DNA from 4 places in the Vibrio sp. YIC-376 genome. Region 3 is predicted to be linked to each of the others. Evidence: predicted binding sites of a transcription regulator. Region 3 holds the regulator's gene; each other region holds the start of a gene.
What was found. Region 3 encodes PurR, which represses purine synthesis genes. Its sites were predicted from a motif close to TNANGNAAACGTTTNCNTNA; they were not measured.
Positions count from the first base shown of each region.

Region 1: the regulator PurR is predicted to act here: its motif matches at 1,734-1,753, upstream of WJM94_RS15140 (NupC/NupG family nucleoside CNT transporter).
Region 2: the regulator PurR is predicted to act here: its motif matches at 1,401-1,420, upstream of WJM94_RS00595 (inosine/guanosine kinase).
Region 4: the regulator PurR is predicted to act here: its motif matches at 1,356-1,375, upstream of purE (5-(carboxyamino)imidazole ribonucleotide mutase).

Region 1 covers NZ_JBBWFK010000007.1:225,517-228,816, reverse strand. Annotated here, with positions in the region: gene prfC (peptide chain release factor 3) at 1-634, shown strand, start outside; gene WJM94_RS15150 (DUF5363 family protein) at 771-953, shown strand; gene WJM94_RS15145 (TatD family hydrolase) at 940-1,713, shown strand; gene WJM94_RS15140 (NupC/NupG family nucleoside CNT transporter) at 1,918-3,201, shown strand.
Region 2 covers NZ_JBBWFK010000001.1:125,816-129,115, reverse strand. Annotated here, with positions in the region: gene WJM94_RS00595 (inosine/guanosine kinase) at 21-1,325, opposite strand; gene WJM94_RS00590 (hypothetical protein) at 1,442-1,711, opposite strand; gene mnmA (tRNA 2-thiouridine(34) synthase MnmA) at 1,902-3,044, shown strand; gene hflD (high frequency lysogenization protein HflD) at 3,055-3,300, shown strand, end outside.
Region 3 covers NZ_JBBWFK010000011.1:30,249-33,548, reverse strand. Annotated here, with positions in the region: gene WJM94_RS18685 (TfoX/Sxy family DNA transformation protein) at 1-526, opposite strand, end outside; cyclic di-GMP riboswitch class I at 643-732, opposite strand; gene purR (HTH-type transcriptional repressor PurR) at 1,001-2,005, opposite strand; gene torD (molecular chaperone TorD) at 2,440-3,087, opposite strand.
Region 4 covers NZ_JBBWFK010000015.1:75,353-78,652, reverse strand. Annotated here, with positions in the region: gene hemF (oxygen-dependent coproporphyrinogen oxidase) at 1-644, opposite strand, end outside; gene WJM94_RS20970 (L-threonylcarbamoyladenylate synthase) at 689-1,246, opposite strand; gene purE (5-(carboxyamino)imidazole ribonucleotide mutase) at 1,446-1,931, shown strand; gene WJM94_RS20960 (5-(carboxyamino)imidazole ribonucleotide synthase) at 1,936-3,069, shown strand; gene WJM94_RS20955 (topoisomerase DNA-binding C4 zinc finger domain-containing protein) at 3,137-3,300, opposite strand, start outside.

The sequences.
Region 1 (3,300 bases), on a different contig from region 3:
TATCGTATCTGGCTGTTATAGCCAAGGTATGAAGATGAACCACGTTCGTATTGGTAAGCAAGTCAGTATTTCTGATGCGGTAACCTTTATGGCGGGGGACCGTTCTCGTGCAGAACACGCTTATGCAGGTGACATCATTGGTCTGCATAACCACGGTACAATCCAGATTGGTGATACATTCACACAAGGCGAATCTCTAAAATTCTCTGGTATTCCGAACTTTGCTCCGGAACTGTTCCGTCGTATTCGTTTGAAAGATCCATTGAAGCAGAAACAGCTACTGAAAGGTTTGGTTCAGCTTTCTGAAGAAGGTGCGGTACAGGTATTCCGTCCAGTGCAAAACAACGACTTGATCGTTGGTGCGGTGGGGGTGCTTCAGTTTGACGTAGTTGTGGCTCGTCTGAAGTCTGAGTACAACGTAGAAGCAATTTACGAAGGCGTAAACGTTGCAACTGCTCGTTGGGTTGAGTGTGCTGACGCGAAGAAATTCGATGAGTTCCAACGTAAGAACCAGTCAAACCTAGCACTTGATGGTGGCGATAACCTAACCTATATTGCACCGACTATGGTTAACCTGAACCTTGCGAAAGAGCGTTTCCCTGATGTTGAGTTCCGCGCTACTCGTGAGCACTAATCGACATTAATTGAACGCCGCTGTATAGCGACTGGATTTTAAAACGCCCTTGGCTATAGACTTAGTCAAGGGCGTTTTTACATCGGTAAGAATGGTCAGATACAGATATTGATAGGTATTGATAAGAGGAAGAAAAATGAATTGGTTTAAACGAGGGCTCCAGCGCTACGACGACTGGTGTAAAGAGATGGGACTAACGCCAGATCAAAAACGCAGCTGTGTGCCTTATCGAAAGGATCCTGCACATCAAAGTGAGGAGCAAGGCTCTGCGCGTCAATCTGCAGAAAGTGATAAAAAGTCTCAAGATGAAACTCTTTGATACGCATTGCCACTTTGATTTTGACGTGTTTCAGAATGATTTTGAGCGCAATCAACAACTCGCAAAAGAGCAGGGTGTAAGCAGAATCTTAATCCCTTCTGTTGGCCCATCAAACTGGTCCCGCATTCAAACCTTAGCAAAGCAAAACTCCCACTTATATTACGCGTTAGGTTTTCATCCTTATTTTCTTGAAGAAAACTTTGAGCAATATCTGTCGCAACTCGAGCAATATTTATCTTTGGGTCACCCACAGTGTGTCGCAATAGGCGAGTGCGGTTTAGATTTTGCGATCAATATTCCTCTTCCCCTTCAAGAAAAAGCACTTGAGATACAGTTTGAGTTGGCCAGACGTTTTGACCTGCCGGTGATTCTGCATAGCAGAAAAGCGCACAATCGACTCATTCAAATGGTCAAAGCAGCGAAGTTGCCAAGAGGCGGTGTTTTGCATGCTTTTTCGGGCAGTTATCAGCAAGCGATGGAGTGGGTCAGATTAGGTTTTTTTATAGGTGTGGGTGGAACGATAACCTATCCGCGAGCCAACAAAACCCGCGATGCAATTCAAAAATTACCACTTGAAAACCTAGTTATTGAAACGGACGCGCCAGATATGCCTATACTTGGATATCAGGGGGAGCCAAATCACCCAGCAAAACTCATACATGTGTTCAATGAGCTTGTAGAACTGCGCTGCGGCGAAAAGCAATCGATTGCGTCTCAACTGTGGAAAAATAGCAATTTTGCCTTCTGTATCTGTGAATAGAATTCAAAGTTAGTGTTAAAAATAGAAAACGTTTTCCTTTTTAGTGTGAGGTGAATCACAAAGATTGGTGAATCAAATATGAATCTTATAGGAAAGTGTGAGGACGGCATTACTTTAATTCATTGTGCATGAGTATAATTGCCCCCGCTTTATAGCTCCATTTTGTTACACGCCAATAAATAACTTATAAGGAAGTCATAAACTATGAGCCTGTTTATGAGCCTAGTCGGTATGGTAGTGCTTCTTGCTATTGCATTTGCATTCTCATCTAACCGCAAAGCTATCAACTTTAGAACTGTGGGTGGTGCATTCGCTATCCAATTCGCATTAGGTGCATTTGTTCTTTACGTACCTTGGGGCCGTGATCTACTAAACGGTTTCTCTAGTGGTGTATCTAGCGTTATCAACTATGGTAACGACGGTTCATCATTCCTGTTCGGTGGTCTTGTTTCTAACAAGATGTTTGAAGTATTCGGTGGTGGTGGTTTCATCTTCGCATTCCGTGTTCTTCCTACACTGATCTTCTTCTCTGCTCTGATTTCAGTTCTGTACTACATTGGCGTTATGCAATGGGTTATCAAGATCCTTGGTGGCGCACTACAGAAAGCACTTGGCACTTCTCGTGCGGAATCAATGTCAGCAGCAGCTAACATTTTCGTAGGTCAAACTGAAGCACCTCTAGTCGTTCGTCCATTTGTTCCTAAAATGACTCAATCTGAGCTATTTGCGGTAATGTGTGGTGGTCTGGCTTCTGTTGCTGGTGGTGTACTAGCAGGTTACGCGTCAATGGGTGTACCGCTAGAATACCTAGTTGCGGCATCATTCATGGCAGCACCTGGTGGTCTACTTTTCGCTAAGATTCTTCACCCAGAGACTGATCAGCCTCACGAAAGTATCGAAGAAGCATTGGAAGGCGGTGAAGACAAACCTGTTAACGTAATCGACGCAGCAGCGGGCGGTGCGGCTTCTGGTCTACAACTAGCACTAAACGTAGGTGCAATGCTAATCGCATTCGTAGGTCTGATTGCTCTTATCAACGGTATGCTAGGTGGCATCGGCGGTTGGTTCGGTATGCCTCAACTGACTCTAGAGCTAATTCTAGGTTACGCGTTCTCTCCACTAGCATTCCTAATCGGTGTTCCATGGGCTGAAGCAGTAACAGCTGGTTCATTCATCGGTCAGAAAATTGTAGTGAACGAATTCGTTGCTTACTTGAACTTCACGCCTTACATCGGTGAAAACGCTCAAGTAATCGCGGCAACTGGCGAAGTGATGTCTCAGAAGACAACGGCTATCATCTCATTTGCACTATGTGGTTTTGCGAACCTTTCTTCTATCGCGATCCTACTAGGTGGTCTGGGTGGTCTAGCGCCAAGCCGTCGTCCAGATATCGCTCGCATGGGTGTTAAAGCAGTACTTGCTGGTACGTTGTCTAACCTAATGGCAGCGACAATTGCAGGCTTCTGCTTAAGCCTTGCAGCAATGTAATTAGAATCGGATCTTAATATATAGACGCCGTATTAAATTATGCCCTGTAGCAAGAAATTGCTGCGGGGCTTTTTTCGTTTTCAGGGCTGAAAATTTTTT
Region 2 (3,300 bases), on a different contig from region 3:
AACTGTAAATTTATACTAAATTAGCGTTCCCAATATGCCTCTTCCAGACTATCTTCTCGTTCAGGTAGTCCACGCGACAAACGCGGAGAGTGTTGTACTAGTACTTCGTAACTAGCTCTATTTGCATATTTACAAACTTGCGAGAAAGAAGAGTAAGTTAAATATTCATTACTGTGCTTACTTGAATTAGGCACATTTTCTTTATGGTATTTATTTGCAGCCATATCATGAAGAACAGCAGACAAGGCAGCATCACCCGCACCATTCGTATTCTTAATTTTTTCCGGACCACCCATATATGGTGAAATATGAGAATACACTCTAATAGGTGTTTCACATGCATTTTTTGGTGCTGGTCGGCTAAATTCGTAACGGTTAAATTCTGCAATTGATCCAGGAAGCAATGGCAAAGTCGTTTCACGTTTCGCGCTATCTTCTGTATACCCGGCCATAAATAAGCCCACAGGGCCAGCAGTACAAAGCACTAAATCAGCCCATTCTAGTGTCTTGTCAGACGCAGCTAAAGGATCAGACTCTCCTGTCAGTGCTTCTGCCTCATCTTCATTCATGGCAACAACAGAAACGTGTTCACGAATAAATTCTTGCCAATATTTTGGATCGTCCTTAATTACGAATTTAGTACCTAATGTCAGAACAACTGGCACGTCATACTTTTTCGCGTACTCAATCGCCTTCATCGTTGCAGCAGGCATTGGGTCACCGTCTTTGCATCGTACTAAGTAAGACGTCAGTAATAACGCTGAAGCATTCTTGAAGATTTTTTCTGGAATACTATCTGGATGAAGTTGGTTCATTTGACCTTCGCTGATCGCGAAAGTACGTTCACCTTCTTCGGTTATAAGCGCAAAACAGCGACCAATAGCACCATTAACGCCTTGGAGGTAGTTTAGGTCCATGCGGCTTGATGTGTTACACAAGTAGCGGTAACCGTAACTGCCAATCTTAATTTCCTGGCTCATCACACCAAGCAGTGTTGAACGATCGTCAGCAAGAACGGAGTAGTTATGAAGCGTATTGCCTATCGTACCACCCGCGTACTCATTGGTAATTAGGTTCTCTTCTTTAAGATGCTGGTATAAAGCTTCCGCCGTAACATCATCAATTACCAATGAGTGGCCTTTACTCAAACCGTATTTTTCAATCACATCCGATGTAACTTTTGCTTCAATATCCACTAAAGTTTGGTCAATACCAATGATGTGAGTACGCGTCATCTTCTTGCTTTCTTGTGCTTGACTCACTAATGGGTCACGAGCATGAACAGGAAAATAATGCTTGGATTTGCGTTGTCCAGGAAATTTCATATTGTTAGTCTGAGTAAGGGATGAAAAAGAGAACGGATTCTATACCGCTAATAATCACGCAGCAATAAAGGCAATTATAGCAAACGTTTGCTCTTCTCTTTTTTATTTACTGGGGATCATTCACCTTCCATAAAGCTTAGATCTGGCAACTGATTAAGGTGCTCGCTATAACGCTTAAGATTAAATTCACCCTCATTTTTCATGACGTCGAACACTTCAATCGACATTGCGCAAGCCATCATCGCAACCGCTTCATCACGTGGCGTACCAGTCATCATTAAACGCATGAGTGTTTCTTTAACTTTTAACGGATTCCCGTCTTCCAGTTGATTTTCAACAATCTCAATTAACTCAGCTTCTTGCATGAATTGGTTTTCGTCAGTCATCTTAATATTACCTCTTGGATTTTTGGCAACTATGCCATATATATCCCGTCTATACTTGTGAAATTACGAATTAGTGTTGTTGGTGCAGAAAAATGTAGCAAAAACGAATTGTGATTTCCGTCTCGGATCTGTCACCGGTCAGTGGTTTCTGTTAGAATCTGCGTCCCGTTTATTTAAGTGGTGTTTAGTAATGTCTGATAACAGCCAAAAGAAAGTCATCGTCGGTATGTCCGGCGGCGTTGATTCATCTGTTTCTGCGTATCTTCTGAAACAACAAGGCTACCAAGTAGAAGGCCTGTTCATGAAGAACTGGGAAGAAGATGACAACGAAGAATATTGCACAGCAGCAGAAGATTTAGCCGATGCTCAGGCAGTATGTGACAAGCTTGGCATCCACCTACACACCATAAACTTTGCTGCAGAGTACTGGGACAACGTGTTTGAGTACTTCCTTGCTGAGTACAAGGCAGGTCGTACGCCTAACCCAGACATTCTTTGTAACAAAGAAATTAAGTTTAAAGCGTTTCTTGAATTCGCTGACGAAGTGCTAGATGCAGATTACATCGCGATGGGTCACTACGTGCGTCGTTCTTTTCCTGAAAGCTCTTTACCTGGTGAAAAACAGGAGAAACCGCAGATGCTTCGTGGTCTGGACAGCAACAAAGACCAAAGTTATTTCTTATATACACTTAGCCACGAACAAGTTGCCCGTAGCCTATTCCCGGTAGGTGATTTGGAGAAACCTGAAGTACGCCGTATCGCGGAAGAGCAAGGCTTAATCACAGCGAAGAAGAAAGACTCTACTGGCATCTGCTTTATCGGAGAGCGCAAATTTACTGACTTCCTGGGACGTTACCTGCCAGCTCAGCCTGGCAACATCGAAACACCAGAAGGTGAAGTTATTGGCCAACACCAAGGTCTGATGTATCACACGCTTGGTCAGCGTAAAGGTCTGCATATTGGTGGCCGTAAAGGTGGCGGCGGTAATGAAGATCCATGGTTCGTCGGCGAAAAGGATCTTGAGCGTAACGTATTGATTGCCGTACAAGGTAAAGATCACCCGATGCTGAAATCCGAAGGATTACTTGCATCACAACTTCACTGGGTAGAGCGTGAGCCAATTCGCGATGTTATGAAGTGCACGGTAAAAACTCGTTACCGTCAACAAGATATTCCTTGTACAATCATCCCAATCGATGATGAGAACATTAAAGTTATCTTTGACGAGCCGCAAATTGCAGTGACTCCTGGTCAATCAGCAGTGTTCTATAAAGATGACGTTTGTCTAGGTGGCGGTATCATCGAACAACGCATTAAATATTCTCAAGCTTAGGAGTTGTTACGTGGCGAATACACTTTATGACCGTACTATCGCGTTTGCAGGCATTTGCCAAGCTGTTGCTTTGGTTCAACAAGTTGCGAGAAACGGACATTGTGATCAAGATGCCTTTGAAACATCCATTAACGCTATTTTGAACACGAATCCAGCCAACACCATTGGCGTATTCGGTAGCGAAGCCGACCTAAAACTAGGCCTTGAATGCCTGGTTCAAGGCATTGACAGCACGCCATCGGGCAGTGAGATTACG
Region 3 (3,300 bases):
TAATTGCGCCCTCTAAGGCCCAAAGAAGCTCAATACTTACCTTAGCTGAGTGGGAATCACGTATCGCTTTATAAGCGCTTAGTGCTCCTTCCTCTTCTAGCTGTTCTACTGATTCAATACCAGCTTTTTTTAGCATTCGTTCAGTAGCCAGCCTTAGGTTAGGCAAATCTTTCAATCTGTTAGGTTTACTACTGGCTTGTTGCTTTTTTTCTAATTTGGCTTGTGCTAACGACTGCTTTGCTACTTCTATCAAACGCTCGTTTGATTCCCATAAATCGTTGGAAATCGCGTAGTATTTAGTAACGACCGGAAACCCTCGCTTTTTATAAACGTAGGGTTTGAGTCCTTGCGTCTCGAAATTAGATGAAGTTTGTTGGTCTGCTCGTATATGAAGTTGATCATTCACAACTAGTGCAAACATCGTCTCATCAGCGAAAAGTCCAAAGCCACCAAACATTGAGCGCGACTTGATTGTACCAAGTGCCTCAAATAGCTTCATAGAATCTTTGAGTATCGGTTTATCCATGATGTGTTATCTCGGTGTAATTAACATTACGCCACCAAAAGTCAGGTCCGAGAGAATAGCAAATACATGCAGAAACAATGTCATTATAGGGTAAACTCATCATATGCATATTTGCCATCGGTAACCCCGCTACCTTCCATTTAATCAAATGGTTCAGGCCGGAAGCTTTGCGTCCCACCCTTTCGGATGGTTTGCCCTGTGCGTGACATGTCGAGAATACTTCGTCTCTTGAATTAACATCACATTTTAGCTAATAAAGTGTGATATTGGTTCAGGAAAATTCATTAAAATTATGCGTCGTGATGCATTTGTGAGGCAAGGGTTTTTTAATGAAAGGTATGGTTGTAAGAAAAGTATTACGCACAAATAAAACAGCAACTTACCTAATATTTAACTTTTTGATCGCTGATGATATTGAGTATAAGGCTTATGTTGAGACGAAAAATAAGCGCTCCGGAGAGCGCTTAATGTCAATTAATTGAGTTTCTTCACTGTATTTCGAACGACCAGTTCTGGCTGCATTTCAAAAATGCGTTTTTCGTGTTCTTTGTCTTTAATTCGTTCCAGTAGAATTTCGAATGCATTTTTACCGACACGACGTTTCGGTTGGTGAATCGTCGTGAGTGGTGGAGAAAAGTATTCGGCCAACTCGATATTGTCGTAACCAATCACGGAAACATCGTCGGGGATCTTAATGCCATTTTGTTGTAATCGGCTCATTAAGCCCAATGCCATTGTGTCATTGAAACAGAATACTGCTGTTGGACGTTGTTCCATTGCTGTAATTTTGTCTGCAACGAGAACAGCCGTATCGCACTCAAAGTTACCTTCAAGAATCCAATCTTCGTTTACAGGTATGTTCGCTTCTGCCATTGCACGGCGGAAGCCCATAATACGTTCTTGGCACGCTAGCTTTTCAAAGTGACCACTTAAGCAGGCAATATCAGTATGACCGTTGTCAATCAGATACTTGGTTGCGATATAGCCACCTTCTTCTGAGTTATCCATGATTTTGTCTGCTTGAGAGCTTTCTGGACCCCAATCCATGACTACTTTTGGAATGTCAGCGTGACGGTCAAGCATCTCTTTTAGCTCTTCCGTTAGGTCTGAACACATAACCAGGATGCCATCAACACGCTTTTCAGCCAGCATGCGAATGTAATCTCTTTGCTTTTCGTAGATACCGCCGGTATTACATAAAATAAGAGTGTAACCTTGACGATAACAGTAGCTTTCAACACCATCGATGACTTCTGAGAAGAATAGGTTAGTAGATTGAGTTACCAACATACCGATGGTACGAGTTGAGTTACATTTCAAACTACGAGCAACTGCACTCGGCGCGTAATTAAGCTCATCAACAGCTTTCATTACTTTTTCTTGAGTTGCTTCTGCAACAAAACGTGTTTTGTTGATAACGTGCGAGACTGTAGTAGTAGAAACGCCGGCTAATCGAGCAACGTCTTTTATAGTGGCCATAAATGGTGTCCTGTATCGAGCTACTAATATACCGTGGAGTATAAAACCTTTTGCTGAATGCTTTTTGTAAACTTAGCGCAACTAAAACGTTGATGCTGAGTATGATTAGCAGTGATAGCTCCGAAATCGGTAGAAGGTTTGTAGCAATACGGTTGAGTTGTCCTACCTTTTTCGACTGCACGAAGAAGAGATCGTCAACCTATTAAGAAAACACAAAAACCGCTTTATTTCAGCGGTTTACATAAAAATCATATTTAATCGTTTGCGTTCACATTTTAGCCCTATGTAGACTGGCTGGCAATAATTTCAGCAGCAGTTTTGTGTCTTTGAAGTCACATTTTGATTGCAAAAAAAAGCAAGCGATTGGAACTAGATTAGGGGCAAACGAATAAAAATGGGGAGCCTAAAAACAGGCTCCCAATAATTGGCGGCAATTATTCACCAAGAAGGTAAGTACTGTCCAGTTTACAAAATGCAATTAATAGTTGCGCGACGTTCGCGTAGAAGCCGAAATCATCCAGCTGCTTACATTTCGCTGCGAATTGTGGCAGCCACGATAAGAGTTGATGCACAATGAAGTCATTTTGTTTTGAGAAAGCTTCTTCCATATGCTTTTCCTGTTCAAACTCGTTGGAACGGATGATCATGTTTCCTAAAAAATCGAGTTCTACTGCTAAGTGATCGGCAGGTTCGTTGAGTTTGTCGTCCACTTGTACACCGAACTCAGCCATCAACTTCTCCATTTCCTCCGCTGGCTTATCATTAAGCAAACCGGTTTCACCAATGTACATAGAAGCGTAAGGCAGAGCGCCATACTTTTCTGTTTTTAAGAACAGTTCACAAAAGTCAGCAGCGAGTTCGAGCTGAGCGTCTTCACGATCTTGCAAGCGGTTCAGTGCATCTACCAGGGCATCAACGGAAGGTTTTAGCGATTCATTTTCACCTAAGCCAGCTAAAAAGCTACGAATTTCAACACTGTGGTAAGCTTCCAGTTCTTTGTCTGTCAGTTCTTTGGCGAACAAGCTAGAAAACCACCAGTAAATTTCGGCGCGTTTTTCATTAAAAGCTTTCACTTCTTGCATTTTAGGCTCCTGAATGATGCTTTATGTATAGCATCATAAAATCAATAACGGATGTCCTTTAAGTGTAATCAATTAAAATGAACAGCAATAACTACAACTATTATGTTTTATGGCCAAATGTGTCTGTTTATTAACAGTGTTCAGCAAGCTTGTTTTGAATCAACAAAAGCGTGAAATCTTGCTTTTTAATGTGCCAGTGACTAGAAATGTTAA
Region 4 (3,300 bases), on a different contig from region 3:
AAACCTTCTCCCACCGCTTTGATGTAATCGAAACACTTATCGAACTCCCAATGGTTCAAATCATCAAAGAACAAACCACCAACACCACGTGTTTCGTTTCGGTGTGGGAGGAAGAAATACTTATCACACCACGCTTTGTGCTCTGCATAGACTTCATCACCGAATGGGGCACAAATTGCTTTCGCAATATCGTGCCAATACTGACAATCTTCTTCGAAAGGATAGAAAGGAGTCAGGTCGAAACCACCACCAAACCACCAAATCGGCTCTTCTCCCTCTTTTTCTGCGATAAAGAAGCGAACATTAGCATGAGAAGTCGGCACATAAGGGTTTTTAGGGTGAATAACCAAAGAGACACCCATCGCCTCAAAGCGGCGACCCGCTAATTCAGGACGATGAGCCGTTGCTGACGCTGGCATTTCTTTCCCTTCAACGTGAGAAAAGTTCACTCCACCCTGCTCGAATACGTGACCATCACGGAGAACTCGTGAACGGCCACCACCACCAAGACGCTCTCCCGGTTCACGATGCCATGCATCTTCGACAAAGACGGCCTTTCCATCTTCTTGTTCTAACTGCTGGCAAATGGAATCCTGAAGCGACATCAGGAACTGCTTTACGGCATGCTTATCGATTGCTGACATACGTTATTACCTATTGGTACCTTATTGATAGCTAGCTGGCAGGGTTAGCCCTGTCTTAATATTTGTGAGGTTTTAGCGTCACGAATCTCACTTGGCTTGTCACGACCGCTGGTTTCACCACGAAGAATAGCCACCAGCTTGTCACCTAACTGCTGCTCCACTTCTTCCGTCGTCATACACGGTGGCAAACCAGAAAGATTCGCGCTGGTAGAGGTTAACGGCTTTCCGAAAGCATTACACATCTTTTGCACCAAAGGATGATCAGTCACACGAACTGCAATCGAATCAAACTGTCCAGAAACCCAATTAGACACTTTATCGCTCGCTGGCATGATCCAGGTGTATGGGCCAGGCCAGGTTGCATGAACTTTATCTAACTGCTCTTGAGTCAACTGAGACTCGTCAATGTAAGGCAATAGCTGTTCATAGCTGGCGGCAATAAGAATAAGCCCCTTTTCTACCGGACGCTGCTTCAGTTCCAGCAATTTTTGGATTGCCTGCGGGTTATCTGGATCGCACCCGACACCAAAAACACCTTCTGTTGGATAGGCAATCACTTCGCCTTGTTGTAGTGCGTTGAGCACCTGTTCAAAGTTATCCACCGATTACTTCCTGATAGTCTGACTGTATTATTTTCTCTAAGTGTACAAATATTCATTCTCAGAGACTAAAGCAATTTTTTTATAAAATGTATCAATAGCATTTACAAAGGCGCGCAAACGTTTGCTTGAGATAAAAATCCCCGTATAATGCGCACAAATTTATCAGCTCACCTAATTTTGCAGCTTGAAGGAGTTTGAGATGAAAGTCGGTATCATCATGGGTTCTAAATCAGATTGGCCAACCATGAAACTAGCAGCGGACATGCTGGATCAATTTGGCGTGTCTTACGAAACAAAAGTGGTGTCAGCTCACCGTACTCCTCAACTATTGGCTGATTACGCAAGCAGCGCGAAAGAGCGCGGAATCAAAGTGATCATCGCAGGTGCAGGCGGTGCCGCTCACCTACCAGGTATGACAGCAGCATTCACAAGTTTGCCAGTTCTTGGTGTTCCGGTTCAGTCTCGCGCACTAAAAGGTATGGATTCTCTACTGTCTATCGTACAAATGCCAAAAGGTATCGCGGTCGGTACATTAGCGATTGGTGAAGCAGGCGCAGCAAACGCTGGCATTCTGGCGGCACAAATTCTGGGTACACATGATGAAAGCATCATGGCAAAAGTGGAAGCGTTCCGTAAAGAACAGACGGAAACCGTCCTGGCTAACCCAAACCCAGCTGAGGATTAATCGGATGCATGTACTGGTTCTTGGAGCAGGTCAGCTGGCTCGTATGATGTCTCTGGCTGGTGCACCACTGAATATCCAAATCTCGGCTTACGATGTAGGCAGCGGTAATATCGTCCACCCTCTCACTCAACATGTACTTGGTCATGGCCTGGAAAATGCCATTGAACAAGTGGATGTGATCACAGCGGAATTCGAGCATATCCCTCACGATGTACTCGACATCTGTGACGTTAGCGGAAAGTTCCTGCCTAGTACAGAAGCCATCAAGGCAGGTGGCGACCGCCGCCTTGAGAAAGCATTATTAGATAATGCCGGCGTGCGTAACGCAAAATACTACGTGATTGAAACACGTGAAGATTTTGATCGTGCCATTGAATATGTTGGCATGCCAATGGTACTGAAAAGTGCACTAGGCGGTTACGATGGTAAAGGTCAATGGCGCTTAAAAGAAGCTTCTCAGGCAGATGCTATCTGGACAGAAATGGCTGAGTGCATCGCAGCAACACCAACTCAAGCCATTGTGGCTGAGGAGTTTGTACCATTTAGCCGTGAGGTGTCCTTAGTTGGTGCACGTGGTAAAGATGGCAGTGTTGAAGTTTATCCACTGGCAGAAAACGTCCACACTAATGGTGTTCTGAGCCTTTCAACTGCCATTGATGCGCCAGAACTGCAAGTGCAAGCCAAGCAGATGTTCACAGCGGTAGCAGACAGCCTAAATTACGTCGGCGTATTGGCGTTAGAGTTCTTTGATGTCGATGGTACTTTGTTGGTGAATGAAATTGCCCCACGAGTGCATAACTCGGGTCATTGGACGCAACAAGGTGCGGAAACTTGTCAGTTTGAAAACCATCTGCGTGCGGTGTGCGGTTTGCCACTAGGCAGTACTAAACTGATTCGCGAAACCTCAATGGTTAATATTCTCGGTGAAGACACCTTACCAGAAGCGCTATTCGCAATGGATGGTTGCCATATTCACTGGTATGGTAAAGAGAAACGTGCAGGTCGCAAAATGGGCCACATCAACGTATGTGGTGACTACCCTGGAGAACTGCATCGCAGACTGTGCGCGTTAGCCGATGTGTTGGATGAGGTCGCCTTCCCTGCTGTGCACGAATTTGCACAAAAAGCACAGGCTTAAGATTCCGTAATTACCAATCGAAAAATTACAAATTGAAAAAGGGTCGCATCATGCGACCCTTTCTAATTTACCCTTGCTGGGTGTGCTGACACTTGCGGTTCGCGCATTGCAGTTTCACACCACTGGCAGATTTCTTCTCCACCAGCAAAGTAAAACCACACTCTTCGCAGCGACCTTTGATCGGCGGTAAATTCACTGCAAACTTACACTTTGGATAATTATCACAGGCAT